Regions from separate parts of the Bradyrhizobium sp. LeoA1Lang genome, predicted to be linked through region 2. Evidence: predicted binding sites of a transcription regulator. Region 2 holds the regulator's gene; the other holds the start of a gene.
The links. The regulator HrcA, encoded in region 2, represses chaperone genes, less so after heat shock. The targets are predictions, from matches to a motif close to GTTAGCACTCNCNNNNNGNGAGTGCTAAC.

Region 1: ACZYOF_RS01150 (co-chaperone GroES) is a predicted target of HrcA. The motif match lies at 8,344-8,372, and genes of this name have one in related genera.

Annotation. Positions count from the first base shown of each region.
Region 1 covers NZ_JBVAPG010000002.1:66,868-78,137, forward strand. The annotation lists gene ACZYOF_RS01105 (TonB-dependent siderophore receptor) at 1-212, shown strand, start outside; gene ACZYOF_RS01110 (PepSY-associated TM helix domain-containing protein) at 217-1,380, shown strand; gene ACZYOF_RS01115 (acyl-CoA dehydrogenase family protein) at 1,555-2,769, shown strand; gene ACZYOF_RS01120 (alpha/beta fold hydrolase) at 2,842-3,690, shown strand; gene ACZYOF_RS01125 (proteasome-type protease) at 3,961-4,722, shown strand; gene ACZYOF_RS01130 (SDR family oxidoreductase) at 4,734-5,492, shown strand; gene ACZYOF_RS01135 (NupC/NupG family nucleoside CNT transporter) at 5,711-6,976, shown strand; gene ACZYOF_RS01140 (cupin domain-containing protein) at 7,090-7,623, opposite strand; gene ACZYOF_RS01145 (usg protein) at 7,738-8,028, opposite strand; gene ACZYOF_RS01150 (co-chaperone GroES) at 8,416-8,730, shown strand; gene groL (chaperonin GroEL) at 8,772-10,412, shown strand; gene ACZYOF_RS01160 (substrate-binding periplasmic protein) at 10,630-11,270, opposite strand, start outside.
Region 2 covers NZ_JBVAPG010000069.1:14,149-25,418, reverse strand. The annotation lists gene rdgB (RdgB/HAM1 family non-canonical purine NTP pyrophosphatase) at 1-458, opposite strand, end outside; gene rph (ribonuclease PH) at 469-1,182, opposite strand; gene hrcA (heat-inducible transcriptional repressor HrcA) at 1,344-2,432, shown strand; gene grpE (nucleotide exchange factor GrpE) at 2,642-3,250, shown strand; gene ACZYOF_RS22740 (hypothetical protein) at 3,321-4,256, opposite strand; gene dnaK (molecular chaperone DnaK) at 4,679-6,577, shown strand; gene dnaJ (molecular chaperone DnaJ) at 6,720-7,850, shown strand; gene ACZYOF_RS22725 (class I SAM-dependent methyltransferase) at 8,047-8,649, shown strand; gene ACZYOF_RS22720 (NADPH-dependent FMN reductase) at 8,780-9,358, shown strand; gene pyrF (orotidine-5'-phosphate decarboxylase) at 9,365-10,075, shown strand; gene ACZYOF_RS22710 (DUF1330 domain-containing protein) at 10,095-10,397, shown strand; gene ACZYOF_RS22705 (M23 family metallopeptidase) at 10,603-11,270, shown strand, end outside.

The DNA of each region.
Region 1 (11,270 bases), on a different contig from region 2:
CCGTGCTGGCCAACATCATTCCCGCCAGCACGACCTTTGACGCGGCGCTATCCTATGATTTCGGGATGCGGTTCAATGAGCTGAAGGGGTTGAGCGCGGCGCTGAACGTCAACAACGTGTTCGACCGTAGCTACGTCTCGCTCTGCACGGCGGGCGGTTGCCGCTGGGCGGTCGGCCGCACGGTGTTGGCAACAATGACCTACCGATGGTGATGGGATGACCGCGCAGTCCGTGAAATGGTGGTCGCTGGTCCATAAATGGACCAGCCTTGTCTGCACGCTGTTCATGCTGATGCTGTGCATCACGGGTCTGCCGCTGATCTTTCACGATGAGATCGACGACCTTTTTAAGCCGGAGATCGCCGCGCGCGAACTTCCACCCGATACCCCGGAAGCCTCGCTGAGCAGGCTGATTGACGCGGCAAAGGCGCGCCATCCGGAACGCTACGTCCAAATCCTGAACTGGGACGACGACCACGCCAATGTCGTCAACGTCTTCCTGTCGCAGACGCCGGTGCCACCGCCGGGACAGCGCTTCTTGAAGCTGTCCTTCGATTCGCGGACCGCCGAGATCCTCGGGGAAGACGCGCAGCAAGGCGGGCTGATGCGGACCATCCGCATCTTCCACCGCGACATGCTGATGGGACTGCCGGGCGAGTTGTTCCTCGGCGTCATGGGCCTGTTGTTCGTGGTCGCCGTCGTCTCCGGCGTCATGCTCTACGCGCCCTTCATGCGCCGGCTCGATTTCGGCGAGGTGCGACGCGCCCGCGCGCGGCGGACCAAATGGCTCGACCTGCACAATCTGATCGGCGCGGTGACGCTGGTGTGGGCGTTCGCCGTCGGCTTCACCGGCGTCATCAATACGATATCACTGCCGCTGTTCAACGCCTGGCGTGCGCAGGTGATGCCGGAATTGATCGCGCCGTATCTCGGCAAGCCGCCGCTCTTGAAATTCGCTTCCATCGATGACGTCGTTGCCACCGCGCGCCAGGCGCTCGGCGACAACACGCCCGTCAGCCTCGTGCTGCCGACCGAAGCGCCGTTCGGCACGCCGCGCCACTTCATCGTCTGGACCAAGGGATCGACGCCGATCACCTCGCGCTTGTTCACGCCGGTGCTGGTCGATGCAGAGACCGCGCAACTCGTCACCGCGAAGGGATTGCCGTGGTACTTGCGGACACTGCAGGTGTCGCGCCCGCTGCATTTCGGCGATTACGGCGGCCTGCCGCTCAAGATCATCTGGGCGCTGCTCGATCTCGCCACCATTGTCGTGCTCGCGAGCGGCATCTATCTCTGGCTCGGCAAGCGCAGGCCGGCTGGTGCGGCAAGGCAAGCTCCATCCTCGCCGGCCGCCGCGGCGGCATCGCTGGCGGGTTCGTGAATCGTCTCCGGCGGAGCGTCGACCGCGCTGATCGAGATCGCCGCACGCCCCACTCGCGGAAACGTTAGCGCCGCGTTACAGCCGTAATCCAGAGCGACCTCGCTGAAACCATGCGGTAGCGCCGCGTCTCCATTCTCTCGTGCGACACCTTTACCGCAAGAGAGGTCGAGACAAATGCTCCATCAAGACCAATTTCGTGACCTTCGTACCCTGACGGCGCCGGACAGCAACAAGACCGTGCTCGCCGGTATCCGGAAATTGGCTCCCGAGATTGCGGCTCGCGCCGCCGAGATCGAAGCCGCACGCTGCGTCCCGCCCGACCTGATCGATCGACTGAAATCGATCGGCATCTTTCGGTTGTTCGTGCCGAGGGGCTATGGCGGAATGGAACTTGCCCTGCCGGAAGGGTTGGAGGTCATCCGGGCTCTGGCCCGGCTTGACGGTTCGATCGGCTGGACCGCGATGGTGGCTAGCGGGGGCAGTCTTTTCGCGACCTGGGGAGCACGTGAAACCTACGAGCGCATCTATCGGAACGGACCGGACGTACCCATCTGCGGATCCGCGCAGCCCGCCGGAACCGCCGAGCCTGCGGCGGGCGGCTTCCGGGTGAGCGGCCGATGGCCATTCGCGAGCGGCTGCAAGCACGCAGAGTGGATGGCTGGGTTCTGCATCATGACCGACGAAAACGGCAAACCGCTCGCCGGTCCGCACGGGCAGCCGGTGGTTCGCGGCTTTGCGTTGCCGGCGCAGAACTGGGAAATCGAGGATACCTGGCATGCGGCCGGTCTGAAGGGAACCGGCAGCCATCACATTGTGCTGCGCGATGTACTGGTTCCCGAGGCCAACTTCTTCGATGTCGAACGCGGCATGCCTTGCGTGCCGGGTCCGCTCTATCCGGCGGTGCGGCAATTGGTGCCGATATTTCACGGTGCGGTCGCCGTCGGCATAGCTGAAGGCGCCGTCGACGAATTGGTGGCGCTGGCCCATACGGGACGGCAGCAGTTCCGGGCAATCACGCCGATGCGCGACTCCGAGAGATTCCAGTTCGAGCTTGGCCGCATTTCTGCTGACATCAGGGCAGCGCAGGCCTTTTGCGAGGCGCAGACCGCAAGCCTTTGGCACCACGCCTTGGCGGGAACGCTGAACGACGAAGGCCTTGTTGTCGAGAGCACGCAGGCCGCGACCTGGATCGCCGCCACCTGCGTTCGGATAGTCGACGCGTGTTTCGCGCTTGCCGGAAGCAGCGCGGTCTATGAGACTTCGCCGCTGCAGCGGCGCCTGCGCGACGCGCACGTCGCCGCGCAGCACGCCGCTGTGCAACAACGGCAGTATGTTGCTGGCGGCAAACTGCTCCTTGCAGGCTCGGCGCAGGATGCCGGACAGGCATGATGATGATAGGCTACGCTAAACCATATTTGCCGTCACCATCTGGCTGAAGGGCCCCGGGAGCGCGCATCGATCATGAATCTGAATCGACGTCACTTCGTCATCGCCGCTCTCGCCAGTCTGGCGTCGCTCGACCGCGCCGCCGCAGTCGAGCGATGGCAGACCCTGCCGGCGACACCGGCACCAGTTGCCGGGCGCAGCGCGCAAGCGCAGGTGAACGGTATCAGCCTGTATTACGCCGAACTCGGCGAAGGAAGCCCGGTGGTCTTTCTCCATGGCGGGCTTTCCAATTCCGATTACTTCGGCCTGCAGGTGCCGGAGGTCGCGCGCAGGCATCGCGTCATTCTGGTCGACAGCCGCGGCCATGGCCGCAGCACGCGCAACGCGCAGCCGTTCGGATACGACCTGATGACGGATGATGTCGTCGCGCTGCTCGATCACCTGCAGATCCCGCGTGCGGCGATCGTCGGCTGGAGCGACGGCGCCATCATCGGATTGGATATGGCGATGCGCCATCCCGATCGGGTCAGTCGCGTGTTTGCGTTCGGCGCCAACACCCAGACGTCAGGCTTGAAGCCGGACGTCGACAAGGACCCGACCTTCGCGCAGTTCATCGCGCGCGCAAAGACCGAGTATGAGCGCCTCTCGCCGACGCCTGGGGAATTCGACCAGTTCCTGCACCAGATCGAGAAGATGTGGGAGACCCAGCCGAACTGGACCGACGAGCAGTTGCGCGCGATCCGCACCCCCGTGCTGATCGCGGACGGCCAGTATGACGAGGGCATCAAGCGCGAGCATACCGAATACATGGCCGCGACCATTCCCGGCGCCGGCCTGCTCATCCTTCCCAATGTCAGCCACTTCGCGTTCCTGCAGGATCCTGCGCTGTTCAACGCGGCGCTGCTGGATTTTCTGGAAGGCTAGCGCGACGTCCTCACCTCCCCTGGGGAGGTCGGATCGCATCGCCAGATGCGATCCGGGTGAGGGCTCTCTCCCCACGGAAAGTCCCATCGTGGAGACACCCTCACCCCCGGCCCTCCCGGAGCGAGCTTTGCTCGTCTCTCCCGCAAGCGGGAGAGGGAGAGCAGCTTCCATCGCGGAGGCAATGCCGTTCCCTGGGGAATTGGGGTTGGATCACATCCCGAAATTGGCTACTAGTTTGGCGCCGAGACGTTCGGACTTTCGGGGACGGAAATGACCTATTGCTGCGGAATCCTGGTGCGCGATGGCCTCGTCATGATCGCCGACACCCGCACCAATGCCGGTCTCGACAACGTCTCGACCTTCCGCAAATTGCACATCTTCTCCCAGCCCGGCGAACGGATCATGGCGATCGCCAGCGCCGGCAATCTCGCCATCAGCCAGTCGGTGCTGTCGACGCTGACGGAAGGCATGGAAGACCCTGAAACCGGAGAGGTCGAGACGCTCCTGAACGCGCCGACCATGTTCCAGGCCGCGCAGCGCATCGGCCGTGCCATCCGCGCAGTGCACGCGACCGAAGGCGAGGCGCTGAGGTCGGAAGACGTCTCTTTCGATGTCTCGTTCTTGTTCGGCGGCCAGATCAAGGGCTCGCGGATGCGGTTGTTCATGATCTACACTGCCGGTAACTTCATCGAATGCACCACCGACACGCCCTACCTGCAGATCGGCGAACACAAATACGGCAAGCCGGTGCTCGACCGCGCCATGCACTACGATGTCGAGCTCTATGAGGCGCTGAAGACCGGATTGATCTCGATGGATTCGACGATGCGCTCCAACCTCGGCGTCGGACTGCCGATCGACGTGCTGGTGGTGCGCAACGACGCCTGCGAGGCCGACCTCAATCACCGGATCGAGGCGGGCGAACCCTATTTCCACGATCTCCGCTCGCGCTGGTCGGCGGCGCTCCGCGCGGCGCATCGGAATATCCCGAGACCGCCGTACAAGACCGAAACTGAATCCAAGAAACAATAAGGAAGGAAACGATGGCCGAAGCAGGAAAGAGAATAGCTGTGGTTACCGGAGCCGGCACCGGCGTCGGACGCGCGGCATCGCTGGCGCTGATCAATGCCGGCTTCACCGTGGTGCTGGCCGGCCGTCGGCTGGACATGCTGCAGGAGACGCAGAAGCTCGGCGGCGATGCCAGCAAGAGCCTGTGCGTGCCGGCGGACATGACCGATCCCGCCTCGATCGCGGCCCTGTTCGCCAAGGTGACGGACACCTATGGCCGGCTCGACCTGCTCTTCAACAATGCAGGCATGGGCGCGCCGCCGGTGAACTTCGAGGATTTGCCGCTGGCGCAGTGGCAGGCGGTGCTGAACACCAACCTCACCGGCCCGTTCCTGTGCACCCAGCACGCCTTCCGCATCATGAAGGACCAGACCCCGCGCGGCGGGCGCATCATCAACAACGGCTCGATCTCCGCGCACGCGCCGCGGCCGTTCTCCGCCGCCTACACCGCGACCAAACACGCGATCACCGGCCTGACCAAGGCGTCCAATCTCGATGGCCGCATGTACGACATCGCGGTCGGCCAGGTCGACATCGGCAATGCCGCGACCCCAATGACCGACCGCATGGTCGACGGCGTGCTGCAGCCCGACGGCCGCAAGATGCCGGAGCCGCGGATGGACGCGAAGGCGGTCGGCGATGCGGTGGCCTACATGGCCAACCTGCCGCTCGACGCCAACGTGCTGTTCATGACGGTAATGGCAAGCAAGATGCCGTTTGTGGGGCGGGGCTAAGCGCCCCCGCTCTCACCGTCATTGCGAGCGAAGCGAAGCAATCCACCTCTCCACTCGCGGAGACAGTGGATTGCTTCGTCGCTTTGCTCCTCGCAATGACGGTGGCGGAAGCGGCGTCCACAGAAACAACATCCAGAACAAAGGAAGTTCACCGCTCCCGAACGGAGCGGCATTGCACTTGCAGATCGTGCTGCCATAATCGTTCGGGAGATCTGTGAATGTTACAACTGCAATCGGCGTTCGGGGTGGTGGCGCTGCTCCTGATCGCCTGGGCGTTCAGCGAGAAGCACCGCGCGGTGTCGGTCCGGCAGGCGATCGTCGGACTAATCGTGACGCTGGTCACCGCGCTGGTGCTGATCAAGGTGCCGCTGGTGGCATCGGCTTTCGGCGCGATCAACGAGGCCGTCGGCGTGATCGCCGCTGCCTCGCGCGCCGGCACCTCCTTCGTGTTCGGCTATATCGGCGGCGCGCCGGTGCCGTTCGACCTCAAGGCACCGGGCGCGGACTTCATCCTCGCCTTCCAGGCGCTGCCGATCGTGCTGGTCATGAGCGTGCTGACCACGCTCCTGTTCTACTGGCGCGTGCTGCCGCCGATCGTGCGCGGCATGGCCTGGCTGCTGGAGCGCACCCTCGGCGTCGGTGGCGCGGTCGGGCTCTCCACCGCCGCCAACATCTTCCTCGGCATGGTGGAAGCACCGCTGTTCATCCGGCCCTATCTTGCACAGCTCACCCGCGCCGAATTGTTCCTGGTGATGACGGGCGGCATGGCCGGAATCGCCGGCACCGTGCTGGTGCTCTACGCCACCCTGCTGGCGCCGCTGATCCCGGATGCCGCGGCGCATTTCGTCATCGCCTCCGTGTTAGGGGCGCCGGCAGCGATCCTGGTCAGCCTGATCATAGTGCCGGAGACGTCCGATCAGCGCACCGGCGGAGCGCTCGAACCCGGAACCTCCAGCGATCCCGAGATGCACGCGTCCTCGACGATGGATGCCATCGTCAAGGGCACCGCGGCCGGGCTTGAACTGTTGCTCAACATCGTCGCGATGCTGCTGGTGCTGGTGGCGCTGGTCTATCTCGTCAACGCGATGCTCGGGATCCTGCCGGAGATCGGCGGCGCGAAAATTTCGCTGCAGCGCCTGCTTGGCTACGTCATGGCGCCGGTGTGCTGGCTGATGGGCCTGCCGTGGTCGCAGGCCATCACCGCGGGAAGCCTGATGGGCACCAAGACCGTGCTGAACGAATTGATCGCCTATGTCGATCTGTCGAAGCTTCCCACCGGCGCGCTGGATCCGCGCTCGCGCCTGATCATGCTCTATGCGATGTGCGGCTTCGCCAATTTCGCCAGCCTCGGCATCATGATCGGCGGCCTCAACACCATGGCGCCGACGCGGCGCGAGGAGATCAATTCGCTCGGGCTGAAGTCGATCGTCTCGGGCACGCTGACGACCTGCCTGATGGGCGCGATCGTGGGGATGTTGACCTGACCTGTCATTCCGGGGCGTCCGAAGGACGAACCCGGAATCCATTTCACCACTTGCGCTTGCGGCCCGATGGATTCCGGGTTCGCGCTGCGCGCGCCCCGGAATGACAGCGGTGGTTAGGTCGTCAACTCCACCGTCTTGAACTCAGCCGGCAGGATGATCTCGAGCAGTTCGACATCGTCAGAATAATCGAGGATCATGTGCTTGATCTTTGGCGGCTGGGTCCAGGCGCTGCCTTGCTGCATCAACGTCTCGCCCTGCCCTTCCATGTAGGTCTTCACCCAGCCCTTGAGCACATAGACCATCTGGAATTGGACGTCGTGGTAATGCAGTTTCGACACCTCTTCCGGATTGCACGGCCCGACCAGCCGGATCACATGCGCCTGCGCGAGCCCGTGCGTGGCGTCAGCAATTCCGAGATCGCGATATTGCGCGTAAGCGCGTAGCCCATCGGCCTTGAAGTCTTCTTCGCGATGATGGCTGATCGCGATGCGCTGCTTCGGCCGCGCCTTGTGTGCCGCCTTGGATACGCGGCCCTTGGACTTGATCGCTTTGCGGGCGGTGGATTTGGCGGCGGTCTTGTGGCCGATCCACTTCTTCCGGACCGCCGTCTTGGCTGCGGGTCTTGATGCCGCCTTCTGTTTGGCCATGGCGTGCCTCCCTATTGCAGGCGTCCGCGACGCGGACGCGTCCAGGAGACGTTATCACTGTTCCACCCGGCGGCAATCGGTCTTAGCGCCTCACTTGGCACCTCACTTGGCGCCTCAGTGCAGGCGGAAGACGCCGTCGACGGCGCGCAGCTCCGCCGGCTTGATCAGCTTGGAATGCGCGACGGTCACCGAGTGCAGCGGCCCCTCGAGCTTCTCCTGCCAGAAGGCGAGGAAATCCTGCAGCGCCGGGAATTTCGGGAAGAGATCGTAATTCTGCCAGACGTAGGTCTGCAGCAGCGAAGGATGGTCCGGCATCCGATAGAGGATCTGCGCCGTCGTCAGCCCGTACCCCAGCATCTGCTTCCGGAAATCGTCGGAAACAACCCCACCAACCCGCGAGACCATATGCCAACCTCCGCTTTCGAAGGAGCGCATTCACGGGATGGCTTTCCTGCCGGAGCCACCCCGGCGGAGATGCGCTCACATGAGAGAAATGTGACGCATGCGACCAACTCATCACAAGCCTAAATGTTTAACGGGCTGTTGAAAAATCGTGCGTTAGCAGCAACTTAGCGCACGTGCTAATACGGGTCTCGCCGCTCGCCCGGAGACCAGTTAATGATGATAAACGATACTGGCAGGCGGCAATTTCGAGTGCCAATTTTTCTGCTAGAAGCCCTTGCCCCCACGCAAAGTCTGGCCTATTTCCATCGCAGCTAGCTTGGCACTCGCCAAGGTAGACTGCTAACGCTCCAGAATTCTACAGCATCCAGAATAGCTTAGGAGGACTGCATGAGTTTCCGTCCGCTTCACGACCGCGTCGTGGTCAAGCGCATCGACGCCGAAGAGAAGACTGCAGGCGGCATCATCATCCCAGACACTGCCAAGGAAAAGCCCTCGCAGGGCGAAGTCGTCGCCGTCGGCCCAGGCGGCCGCGACGAGGCCGGCAAGCTGATCCCGATCGACCTCAAGGTTGGCGATCGCGTGCTGTTCGGCAAGTGGTCCGGCACCGAGGTCAAGATCGACGGCGTAGATCTGTTGATCATGAAGGAAAGCGACATCATGGGCGTCCTCGACGTCCCCGCTTCCAAGAAGAAGGCGGCCTAAGGCCCTCCCTCCCAGGATAAATCCCTCAAGGAAAAACACACATGGCAGCTAAAGAAGTCAAATTCTCCGTCGAAGCGCGCGACAAGATGCTGCGCGGCGTCGACATCCTCGCCAATGCGGTGAAGGTCACCCTCGGCCCGAAGGGCCGCAACGTCGTGCTCGACAAGTCGTTCGGCGCTCCCCGCATCACCAAGGACGGCGTCACCGTCGCCAAGGAAATCGAGCTCGAGGACAAGTTCGAGAACATGGGCGCGCAGATGGTGCGCGAAGTCGCCTCCAAGTCCGCTGATGCGGCCGGCGACGGCACCACCACCGCCACCGTGCTGGCGGCTGCAATCGTCAAGGAAGGCGCCAAGTCGGTCGCCGCCGGCATGAACCCGATGGACCTCAAGCGCGGCATCGACCTCGCGGTCGAGGCTGTGGTTGCGGACCTGCAGAAGAACTCCAAGAAGGTCACCTCCAACGACGAGATCGCCCAGGTTGGCACCATCTCCGCCAACGGCGACGCCGAGATCGGCAAGTTCCTGTCCGACGCCATGAAGAAGGTCGGCAACGAGGGCGTGATCACGGTCGAGGAAGCCAAGTCGCTGGAGACCGAGCTCGACGTCGTCGAGGGCATGCAGTTCGACCGCGGCTACATCTCGCCCTACTTCGTCACCAACGCCGACAAGATGCGCGTTGAGATGGACGACGCCTACATCCTCATCAACGAGAAGAAGCTCTCCTCGCTGAACGAGCTGCTGCCGCTGCTCGAGGCCGTGGTGCAGACCGGCAAGCCGCTTGTCATCGTCGCTGAAGACGTCGAAGGCGAAGCCCTCGCCACCCTGGTCGTCAACCGCCTCCGTGGCGGCCTGAAGGTCGCAGCCGTCAAGGCTCCGGGCTTCGGCGATCGCCGCAAGGCCATGCTGCAGGACATCGCGATCCTGACCGGCGGTCAGGCGATCTCGGAAGATCTCGGCATCAAGCTCGAGAACGTCACGCTGCAGATGCTCGGTCGCGCCAAGAAGGTGATGATCGACAAGGAGAACACCACGATCGTCAACGGCGCCGGCAAGAAGGCCGACATCGAGGCGCGCGTGGCGCAGATCAAGGCGCAGATCGAGGAGACCACCTCGGACTACGACCGTGAGAAGCTGCAGGAGCGTCTCGCCAAGCTCGCGGGCGGCGTCGCGGTGATCCGCGTCGGCGGCGCGACCGAGATCGAGGTGAAGGAGCGCAAGGATCGCGTTGATGACGCGATGCACGCGACCCGCGCGGCCGTCGAAGAAGGCATCGTTCCGGGCGGCGGCGTCGCCCTGCTCCGTGCTTCCGAGCAGCTCAAGGGCATCCGCACCAAGAACGACGACCAGAAGACCGGCGTCGAGATCGTGCGCAAGGCGCTGTCGGCGCCGGCCCGCCAGATCGCGATCAACGCGGGTGAAGACGGCTCCGTCATCGTCGGCAAGATCCTCGAGAACAAGACCTACGCTTACGGCTTCGACTCGCAGACCGGCGAATACGCCGATCTGGTCAAGAAGGGCATCATCGACCCGACCAAGGTCGTGCGCGCCGCGATCCAGAACGCAGCCTCCGTGGCAGCGCTGCTGATCACCACCGAGGCGATGGTCGCCGAAGTGCCGAAGAAGGGCGGCGCCGGCCCCGCAATGCCTCCGGGTGGCGGCATGGGCGGCATGGACTTCTAAGCAGTCCTCGCTTCCAGCGATCCACGACATGCAAAACCCCGGCAGCAATGCCGGGGTTTTTGTTTTTGCCGGTCTTGATCTTCCTCATAAGCCAACCGTACCATCCGGTGTCATTCCGGGGCGGCGCGCAGCGCCGAGCCCGGAATCCATTTCGCCGCTTGCGCAGAGCTCTCCGCTCGCGCCGGATCGCGAATACGGAGCGTTCTGCCGGCACAACTCACTTCGGCGGCTGCAGCTCGACATCGTAACGCGCGTAGATCCGGGCGAGCGTGCCGTCGGCCAGCAATGCCTCCAGCGCAGCGTCGATGCCCTGTCGCAGCTTTTCATCCGGACTGAGCATCCCGATAGCGACATTCCAGTTCAGGTCCGGCTCGTCCTCGAAGGCTGGGATGCGGCGGACGCGCGCATTGGGATGGTTGTGATTGAACCAGCCGATTGCAGCAGGCGTGACCGCCGCGGCATCGATCTCGCCTTTGGCCAACGCGTCCATGATGTCGTCCTCGAACGCGAATGGCGACGTCTTGATCCCGCGCTTGCCGAGCGTCATGGACACGATCGAGCCGACCTGCACGCCGACCCGCTGCTCCGATCCCAACTCGGCCAGCGACGCCACGGTGGAGTTTGCTCCAACCGCCAGCGCGACGCCGCTGCGGTGATAGGGCCGCGACATGCGCAGTCCCACCTCTGCCAGCACCGCGCGGTCGGCGATCGCATCGAGGATGACGTCGCAATCGGCGCGGCGGTACTGGAAGCTGTTGATCACCCAGTGCTGTTCCAGCGAGACTTCGAGCCGCTTCGCCAGCTCCTTCGCGATTTCGACCTGGAACCCCGGAACGTCACCATGCCTGCTGGCGAACG
Region 2 (11,270 bases):
GGCCACACCAAGGTTCCATCGGCGCGCGCCTCGACCTCTTCGAGATGTCCGTCCGGCCAGGCGACGCAGAGCGCGGAGACGAAATGCGCGCTGCGGCGGTGGGGCGCGGTCGCGTCGCGTTCCTGCAACAGGCGTTCGATCCGCGTCATCGCGGCGGCAAAATCCTTGTTTTCGCCGGCCCAGCGCGCCGAATAGATGCCGGGGGCACCGTCCAGCGCATCGACCGCCAGCCCGGAATCATCGGCAAATGCCGGAAGATCGGCGGCCTTGGCTGCGGCGATCGCCTTGATCGCGGCATTGGCGCGAAAACTGTCGCCGGTCTCCTCGGGCTCGCCAAGTCCGAGATCGCCCGCCGAGATCGCCTCCACGCCCTGCGGCGCCAGCAATTCGCGCATCTCGGCAAGCTTGCCGGGATTGTGGGTCGCGATCACGAGCTTTCCAGTGATTCGGCGGTGCATGGCCTATTGACTACGACACCGCCATTTTCTGCAAGTCGACCAGCCGCGCCACACCCTTGCGCGCCAGCCCCATTAGCGCCAGGAACTCGTCCTGCGAGAACGGCGTCTTTTCCGCGGTGCCCTGCACCTCGATGATGCGGCCGTCGCCGGTCATCACGAAATTGGCGTCCGTCTCGGCTTCCGAATCCTCGGCATAGTCGAGGTCGAGCACCGGCGTGCCGTTATAGATGCCGCAGGAGATGGCCGCGACGTTGTCGCGCAACACGTTGGTTTTCAGCATGTTGCGGGCCTTCATCCAGTTGATGCAGTCGGCGAGCGCGACCCAGGCGCCGGTGATCGAGGCGGTGCGCGTGCCGCCGTCGGCCTGCAACACGTCGCAATCAACAGTGATCTGGCGTTCGCCCAGCGCTTCCAGGTCGACCGTGGCGCGGAGCGAGCGGCCGATCAGGCGCTGGATCTCGATGGTGCGGCCGCCCTGCTTGCCGGCGGAGGCCTCGCGACGGGTACGTTCCAGCGTCGCACGGGGCAGCATGCCGTATTCGGCGGTCACCCAGCCGCGGCCCTGGCCCTTCAGCCACGGGGGCAGACGGTCTTCCAGGGTCGCAGTGACCAGCACATGGGTGTCGCCGAATTTCACCATGCAGGAACCCTCGGCATATTTGACCACGCCGCGTTCCAGTGAGACGGGGCGCAGTTCGTCGGGTGCACGGCGGCTTGGCCGCATGGGAATCCTCCGGGAATTCGAGCGATATGGCTGGCGGTGCTTGTAGGAGCGGGCAGGCGTAGCGGCAAGCTTTTTGGCCGGCTCCCGGGCGGTAATGCACGCTTGTCAGCGGGCGTGTGGATGGTCAAATTAGAGGCAGTTGTGAGGGAGTTGGAGTTATTGTGGCTCAACACGAACCGGTCGGTTTGATCACGCCGCACGCCGGGCTTGCCCAGCTCAACGAGCGTTCGCGCGACATTTTCCGTCAAATCGTCGAAAGTTATCTGGCGACCGGCGAGCCGGTCGGCTCGCGCAACATCTCGCGCCTGATCGCGCTCCCGCTGTCGCCGGCCTCGGTGCGCAATGTGATGTCCGATCTCGAGCAGCTCGGCCTGATCTACGCGCCGCATACCTCCGCCGGCCGGCTGCCGACCGAATTGGGCCTGCGCTTTTTCGTCGATGCGCTGATGCAGGTCGGCCACCTCACCGAGGCGGAACGGCAATCGATCCAAAGCCAATTGGCTACCGTCGGCCGCGCGCAGTCGGTGGAGGCAGCGCTCGACGAGGCTCTGATCCGGCTATCCGGCCTCACCCGCGCCGCCGCCGTGGTGCTGACGCCGAAGTCCAACGCGCGGCTGAAGCATATCGAGTTCGTGCGGCTCGAGCCGGAACGTGCGCTGGTGGTGTTGGTCGGCGAGGACGGGCAAGTCGAGAACCGGGTGCTGGGCTTGCCGCCGGGTGTTCCATCCTCGGCGCTGATCGAGGCCACCAACTTCCTCAATGCGCGCATCCTCGGGCGTACGCTCGCCGAAGCGCGGCTTGAGCTCGAGACCGCGCTGGCACAAAGTCGTGCGGACCTCGATCAATTGACGCAGAAGGTGATCTCGGCAGGGCTCGCAAGCTGGTCCGGTGGCGACAATGAAGACCGGCATCTCATCGTGCGTGGGCACGCCAATCTCTTGGAGGATTTGCATGCGCTCGAGGATCTCGAGCGCATCAAGTCGCTGTTCGACGATCTCGAGACCAAGCGCGGCGTGATCGACCTTCTGGGGCGCGCGGAAAGCGCCGATGGCGTGCGGATCTTCATCGGGTCGGAGAATAAATTGTTCTCGCTGTCGGGGTCCTCGACCATCGTTGCGCCCTATAGCGACGGCGCGGGCCGTATCGTGGGCGTGCTCGGCGTGATCGGGCCGACCCGGTTGAATTATGCGCGGGTGATCCCGACCGTGGACTATGCCGCGCGCCTCGTCAGTAGGATCCTGGGCGGTTAGATCATGATCTCATCTCTTTGTTTGAGCATGATCTCCGCGCAAACGCTTCGCGTTTGTCGCGAGGGAAAACCGGTTTCCACTTTTCCGGATCATGCTCGAATCCTCGAAACCGGGCTGGTTGCGCTTGATTTTCGTTGCCCAAAGCACGATATCCCGGCCAGCCAATCCCTTACATGTTGACCAGACGCGATTTTTCGAAAAGGCAAGCCATGACCGATCCGAACCGGCCGAACGACAACGCCGAGAACCCGGCGCAGACCGGCGAGCCCGTGGTCTCGAAGCCCTACGTCATGCCCGACGATCCCGAGCAGGGATCGGCGGAGGCCCTGACCAAGGAGCTGAACGAAGCGCGCGATCGGACGCTGCGCACGCTGGCCGAGATGGAAAACCTGCGCAAGCGCACCAGCCGCGAGATCGCGGACGCGCGCGCCTACGGCATCACCGGCTTTGCCCGCGACATCCTCGACATCGCCGACAATCTGCAGCGTGCCCTCGATGCTGTCCCGGCGGAGGCCAAGGCGGCCGCCGACCCTGGGCTGAAGGCCCTGATCGAGGGCGTCGAATTGACCGAGCGTTCGCTGCACGCCACGCTGGAGAAGAACGGCGTCAAGAAATTCGATCCCACCGGCGAGAAGTTCGATCCGAACTTCCAGCAGGCGATGTACGAGGTTCCCGATCCCTCCGTGCCCTCAGGCACGGTGGTGCAGGTGGTACAGGCCGGCTACACGATCGGCGATCGCGTGCTGCGTCCGGCGCTCGTCGGTGTCTCCAAGGGCGGCGCAAAGACCGCGCCGGCTTCGGCCGCACAGCAAAACTGAATCTGCTCAACGCATCGGCTGATGCAACGCGGTTGATGCCGGCCTCGACAGAGGCCGGCAGAGATCGATGTTATCGCGGCTGAATTCCGTCGCGCACGCTGCGGAAGCGCGGGAACGCGGTCGACCATTGATCGCGCGGCGAGGAGCCGATGATGCGCAGCGAGGTCTGTGCACCGAACCGCAGCCACTGCACGATGGTAACGGGCGTGTTGTCCTTGCCGCTGACCGCATCGATCCGTGTCTCGTAGCCGGGCTGGCCATCGATGCGGATCGGCTCCGACATCGTGATCCGTCCGTCGCGCACGCCGGGGATCGTGGTCGCGATTTGCTGGGCAAAACGGCCGCGATCATCGGGAGAGGCCGCGGTCGAGCCGATGATGCCGATGATCATGAAGGGCGCCACCTCGAACCCGCTCTTCTCGTCGCCATCGGCGACGATCAGCGCGGCGCCGGGCGCCAGCGTGCGGACGTTCTTGAAGTTCGCCAGTTCGGTTATCTTGAACGGCATCAGCCCGAGCTGCTCGTCGACCGGAACCTGATCCCGGATCGCTGCGGTCGAAAACATCTGGCGGACGGCGTCGTCGGTATAGATCCTGGCGGCATTCTCCGGGACCTGCATGGCGATGTAGCCGGAGAAGGTCGGGCCGGGCAGGATCATCGAATAGCGCCGCACGCCGCCGGCGCCATCCTTGGCATTCTCGACCGTGTAATAGGCAAGGCCGGCCGCTGTCTCGATGCTCTCCGGCTTGATCCCGCCGGCGCCGCCCGGGTTCGCCTTGAAGGCATTGGCGACCTCGCCATAGGCCTCCGCCGGCAGGTCGGTCACCAGCACCTTGACACCCTGGTCCTCGGTCTCGAAGCCGGTGAAGGTTTTCGCGCGATTGAGCCCCACCAGCGGCTTCATCCCGACCCGGGCGCCCGGCGGAAAGACCACGTCCGCGGCAAAGGCGGGAAATGCGGCGGCAATGAACAGGGCGACCGCGGCGAGGAGGCGAATGGGGTTCATGTCAAGGATCTACCGGGTTTGGCATTGAAGCCGTTCGATGGGCGGCCGGCGCGGGCCGCAAGCTGTCGGGCCTCGTTCAGTTGGCCCGCTTTTAGCGGTTTTGATGGCCCGACGACAGGGGCGGGCGGCTTCATGCCGCCTGATGGCGCAGGGTGCAATGTCGCAGCTTTCTTGCGCATTCGTTAATGTCGGCCCAAGGACCAAGCCGGGCCCAAGCCGATCCCGGCCCGGGCTGACACAATCTTTCAAACGTCAGTCTTTTCAGGTCTCAAGGTTGCGTCCAGTCCTTGCAGGCCTTACCCCCCCTCCTATATGAGCCTCATCGTCGCAATATCGCGAGCATTTGAACGTGTGGGGGTTCGGTTCGGTGCGCCGCCAGGGCCCAGCCAACCTGCCTTAGAGAAGAGAAGGAAATCAGAACCATGGGAAAGGTCATAGGGATCGACCTCGGCACCACGAATTCGTGCGTTGCTGTAATGGATGGCAAGAACGCGAAGGTCATCGAGAATTCCGAGGGCATGCGGACGACGCCGTCGATCGTCGCCCTCACCGATGATGGCGAGCGCCTCGTCGGTCAGCCGGCCAAGCGCCAGGCGGTGACCAATCCTGAACGGACATTCTTTGCGGTGAAGCGCCTCATCGGCCGCCGCTATGACGACCCGATGGTCGAGAAGGACAAGAAGCTTGTCCCCTACAAGATCGTCAAGGCATCGAACGGCGACGCCTGGGTCGAGGCCGACGGCAAGACCTATTCGCCCTCCCAGGTCTCCGCCTTCATCCTGCAGAAGATGAAGGAGACCGCGGAAGCGCATCTCGGCCAGAAGGTCGATCAGGCCGTCATCACGGTTCCCGCCTACTTCAACGACGCGCAACGCCAGGCCACCAAGGACGCCGGCAAGATCGCGGGTCTTGAAGTGCTGCGCATCATCAACGAGCCGACCGCGGCCGCGCTCGCTTACGGTCTCGACAAGACCAAGTCCGGCACCATCGCCGTGTACGACCTCGGCGGCGGCACCTTCGATATCTCGATCCTGGAAATCGGTGACGGCGTGTTCGAGGTGAAGTCGACCAACGGCGACACCTTCCTCGGCGGCGAAGACTTCGACATGCGGCTCGTCAGCTATCTCGCCGACGAATTCCAGAAGGAGCAGGGCATCAACCTGCGCAACGACAAGCTTGCCTTGCAGCGCCTGAAGGAAGCCGCTGAGAAGGCCAAGATCGAATTGTCGTCGACGACGCAGACCGAGATCAACCTGCCCTTCATTACGGCCGACCAGACCGGGCCGAAGCATCTGACGATGAAGCTGACCCGCGCCAAGTTCGAGGCGCTGGTTGACGAACTCATCCAGAAGACCATCGAGCCCTGCCGCAAGGCGCTGAAGGATGCCGGCCTCACCGCCGCTGAAGTTGGCGAGGTGGTGCTGGTCGGAGGCATGACTCGCATGCCGAAGGTTCAGGAAGTGGTGAAACAATTGTTCGGCAAGGAGCCGCACAAGGGCGTCAACCCGGACGAAGTCGTCGCCATCGGTGCTGCGATCCAGGCCGGCGTGCTGCAGGGCGACGTCAAGGACGTCCTGCTGCTCGACGTGACCCCGCTGTCGCTCGGCATCGAGACGCTGGGTGGCGTGTTCACCCGCATCATCGACCGCAACACCACGATCCCGACCAAGAAGAGCCAGGTGTTCTCGACCGCTGAGGATAACCAGAACGCGGTCACCATCCGCGTCTTCCAGGGTGAGCGTGAAATGGCGGCCGACAACAAGATGCTCGGCCAGTTCGACCTGATGGGCATTCCGCCGGCCCCGCGCGGCATGCCGCAGATCGAGGTGACCTTCGACATCGACGCCAACGGCATCGTCAACGTCTCGGCCAAGGACAAGGCGACCGGCAAGGAGCAGCAGATCCGGATCCAGGCATCCGGCGGCCTCTCCGAAACCGACATCGAGAAGATGGTCAAGGACGCCGAGGCCAACGCGGCCGAGGACAAGAAGCGGCGTGAGGCCGTCGACGCCAAGAACCATGCGGACGCGCTGGTGCATTCCACCGAGAAGGCGCTGGCCGAGCATGGCTCGAAGGTCGCCGAGACCGAGCGCCGTGCCATCGAGGACGCCGTCAGCGACCTGAAGGAAGCGCTGAAGGGCAATGATGCCGAAGCGATCAAGGCCAAGACCAACGCGCTGGCGCAGGCTTCGATGAAGCTCGGCGAAGCCATGTACAAGCAGCAGGCCGAAAGCGATGCCGCCAAGGACGCTGCGAAGGATGATGTCGTCGACGCGGAGTTCACCGAGGTCGACGACGACAAGAACAAAAAGTCTGCTTAAGACACGGGCGTAGGATGATGACCCCCATGCCAAGAGCGCGCCAAGCGTCTCCATGGATGGGGGTCATTTTTCGTTAAGCCGAACACTGCATCTTGCCGAACGCATGGTCCGGCATGAGGATGAATTCGGGCGGGTTTGACTGATGTCTACCAAGCGCTGCTATTACGAGACCCTCGAGGTCGAGCGGAACGCGGACGAAACCAAGCTGAAATCGGCTTTCCGCAAGCTCGCGATGAAATGGCATCCGGACCGTAATCCCGGCGATGCCACGAGCGAGGTCAGATTCAAGGAAATCAACGAAGCCTACGAGGTCCTGAAGGACAACGACAAGCGCGCCGCTTATGACCGCTACGGCCATGCCGCGTTCGAGCAGGGCATGGGCGGTGGCGGTCCGGGCTTCGGCGCTGGTTTTGCCTCTTCCTTCTCCGATATTTTCGAAGACCTGTTCGGCATGGCCGGGCAGCGTCGCAGCGGCGGCCGCGAGCGCGGCGCCGATCTGCGCTACAACATGGAGATCACGCTCGAGGAGGCGTATCTCGGCAAGACCGCGCAGATCGAAATTCCCGTCTCCGTCACCTGCGAATCCTGCTCCGGCACCGGCGCCAAGGCCGGCACCAAGCCGAAGACCTGCTCGATGTGCGGCGGCGCCGGCCGCATCCGCCAGGCCCAGGGCTTCTTCACGCTGGAGCGCACCTGCCCCGGCTGCCAGGGTCGCGGCCAGATGATCGAGGACGCCTGTCCGTCTTGCTCCGGCTCCGGTCGGGTCACGCGCGAGCGGACGCTGTCGGTCAATATTCCCCAGGGCGTCGAGGATGGCACCCGCATTCGCCTCGCGGGCGAGGGCGAGGCCGGCGTCCGCGGCGGCCCGTCCGGCGACCTCTATATCTTCCTGTCGCTGACCCAGCACCCGTTCTTCCAGCGCGATGGCGCCGACCTGCACTGCCGCGTGCCGATCTCGATGGTCACCGCGGCCCTGGGTGGCGAGTTCGATGTGCCGACCATCGACAAGGGCAAGACCAAGGTGAAGGTACCGGCCGGAACGCAATCCGGCCGCCGATTCCGCATTGCATCAAAAGGCATGCCGGTCCTGCGGTCGCGTCAAACCGGCGACATGTATGTCCAGGTCGTGGTCGAAACGCCCCAGAATCTGACCAAGAAGCAACAGGAATTGCTGACGGAGTTCGAAAAGCTCTCCTCCGGCGCGACGCAACCGGAGGCGGTAGGCTTCTTCTCCAAGGTCAAGGACTTCTTCGGCACTCGGACGGGTACCTAGCGTGCTGGCAGAAGTGGTCCTGGCAGCGCGCGCCATGGCGCTGAAATCCAAATTGGTGCATGGCGTTATCGCCAAACCCCGTCACAGTTTGGCGGATCAGATGCGTGGGCGATCTGCTTGACCATAACGGTTTCGACCTATACCTCTTTATGACTGTTTTCTGACAGCCGCTCGCGCGGTCCCGCCTGGTAGCGACATGCCCCTGCAATCGTCCGTGCGTCCGTTGAAGAAGCCCCGTCTCGACGACGAGGTCCGCTTCCTCCGGTCATGGATCGAAAAACCGCTGCATGTTGGCGCAGTGATGCCGTCGAGCCGGCTGCTGGCGCGCACGATGGCGCAATATGTCGATGTCAGATCGGAAGGTCCCGTCGTCGAACTTGGTCCCGGGACCGGTGCGATCACCAACGCGCTGATCGAACATGGCGTCGATCAGAAGCGTCTCGTACTGGTCGAATACAATCCCAGCTTCTGCGCGCTGCTGCGCGAGCGCTATCCGCAGGCCAAAGTGGTGCAGGGCGACGCCTACAAGCTTCGGGACTCGCTCTGGGATGTGTTGCCCGCACCGGCCGCGGCGATGGTTTCTGGCCTGCCTCTGGTCACCAAACCGATGATCACCCGCCTAAGGCTGATCCGCGATGCCTTCGTGGCGCTGGCGCCGGGCGCTCCCTTCGTCCAGTTCACCTATTCGGTCGTCCCGCCGATCCCGAAATCGCTGCCGGGCGTGTCCACAGAAGCTTCCGAGCGGATCTGGATGAACCTTCCGCCCGCCCGGGTCTGGGTGTATCGCAAAGGGCGGTAGGCGCGTATTCCGCAAAAGTGGACGCCGGTTTTGCGCATAGAATACGCGCAATTTATTGGCTAAGAGCATTTTCTGCGAAAATGCTCGCTGCGCATCGCGCGGCGGGTCTGCTGAACGCGATTCAAAAATAATGTCTGCGCTGAAAATACTTGTGATCCCGGGGTCGCTGCGATCAGGTTCGCTCAACGCGAAGCTTGCGGCCGTTGCGGCGCATGAGCTCGCGCAGGCGGGCGCCGAGGTCAGCCGCATCTCGCTGGCCGATTTTCCGCTGCCGATCTATGACGGTGACTTGCAGGCGAAATCCGGCGTGCCGAAAAACGCGATCAATCTCAAGCGCATGATCGGCGCCCATCATGGCGTGCTGATCGTGACGCCGGAATATAATTCCTCGGTGCCGCCGCTGGTCAAGAACACCATCGATTGGGTGAGCCGCGTGCAGGATCCCCATGAGGTTCGCGGCCAGGTGTTTCGCGATCGTGTCTTCGCCATCGCTGCCGCTTCCGGCGGCCGGCTCGGCGGCAGCCGCGCATTGGCGGCGCTGCGCCTCATCCTGTCCGCCTGCCAGGCCACCGTGATCCCGAACCAGCTCGCGCTGTCATTTGCCGAACATGCCTATGACGATATGGATCACCTGAGGCATCCCGCCGATATCGAGGCGATGCAGGCCATGGCGCGGCAATTGATCGACCTTTCCCAACGCATGATGTGAGGTGACATGCAGCCAGCCGATATCGCGCCGAAGGACCGCCTGATCGTAGCGCTCGATTTGCCCAGTGTCACTGCGGCGGAAGCGATGATCGACAAACTCGGCGACAGCGTGAACTTCTACAAGATCGGCTATCAGCTCGCTTATGCCGGCGGCCTGCCGCTGGCGCGCGCGCTCGCAACTGCCGGCAAGAAGGTCTTCATCGATCTCAAGCTGCATGACATCGGCAACACCGTCGCGCGCGGCGTCGAGAGCATCGCGACACTTGGCGCCACTTTCCTCACCGTGCACGCTTATCCGCAGACCATGAAGGCGGCCGTGGAGGCGCGCGCGGGATCGAACCTCAGGATTCTCGCGGTCACGGTGCTGACGTCCTATGACGACAATGATCTCCACGCCGCAGGCTATCGCTTCAACGTTGCCGATCTCGTCGAGGCGCGCGCGCAGCAGGCGCAGGTGCTCGGCGTCGACGGGCTCGTGAGTTCGCCGGAGGAGGCGGCCTCGTTGCGCAAGATCGTCGGACACCAGATGAAGCTGGTGACGCCCGGCATCCGCCCGGCCGGTTCCGCGAGCGGCGATCAGAAGCGCATCATGACGCCGTCACGTGCAATCGCCGCCGGCGCCGACTATCTGGTGGTGGGGCGGCCGATCCTGGAGGCCAGTGACCCCAAAGCCGCCGCAGATATCATTCAGGCTGAGATTGCGCAGGTGCTAGGCTAACGACAAGGGAGAAAAAGGGATGGCCAAGGGATACTGGATCGGACGCGTCGACGTTCACAACGAGGAGGGATACAAGCCCTACATAGCGGCCAACCCGGCCATCTTCCAGAAATTCGGTGGCAAGTTTGTCGTGCGCGGCGGCAAGTTCACTGCGGTCGAAGGCCAGAGCCGTTCCCGCAACGTCGTGATCGAGTTTCCCGACTACGAAACAGCGCTAGCCTGCTATCGCTCGCCGGAATATCAGGCCAACATCAAGGTTCGGCAGCCGCATTCGATCGCCGATCTCATCATCATCGAAGGCTACGAGGCGCCGCAATCCTGAGCGAGCATTCTGCGCGAGAGGATGGCGAGCCACGCTTTGTCCGAATGTTGGTCGGGAAAGTTCCTCCGCTGGATAGCTGATAGGCTTCCGCCAGATGATACCGAGGCCGTTCATCATCTCCCACGGATTCATGCGGTCCGTCGCAGCGATTGCGGCGGCAGTCGGCTTTGCCGGCTCCGCGCGGGCGGAGAACATCGAGCTCGCAATGCCCGTCGGCTGCGAGATTGGCCAGACCTGCTACATCCAGAACTATGTTGATGACGACCCTTCGCAGTCGAGCCGCGATTATAAATGCGGCTCGCTCACCTACGACGCACATAACGGGACGGACTTTCGTATTCCCTCACTCGCGGCGCAAAAATCCGGCGTGGACGTGCTCGCTTCCGCAAGCGGCCGCGTTCTTCGCATGCGCGACGGCGCGCCCGATGGCGCGTTCGGCAAGACGGCGCGCGAGGCCGTGCGCGATGTTGAGTGCGGCAACGGCGTCCTCATCGAACATCCCGGCGGTTGGGAAACCCAATACTGCCATATGGCCAATGGCAGCCTGGCGGTGAAGCCCGGCGACGACTTCGCCCGCGGGCAGCGGCTCGGCCGCATCGGTCTGTCCGGTCTGACCGAATATCCTCATTTGCATTTCACCGTCAGGTACAAAGGAGCCATCGTAGATCCCTTCGCCTATGGTGCCGTTCCCGGCTCATGCGGTGGCGGCGAATCTCTTTGGCAGCCTGCGCTCCGCGCCCGGCTTGCGTATCAGGAACGAGCGGTCCTGAACGCCGGCTTCATGAGCGGTCCGCCGACCATGGAACTCATTGAGGAGGCAAGTGCGGAGGGGCAATCCGTATCCGCCAATTCCCCCGCGCTTGTTGCCTTCAT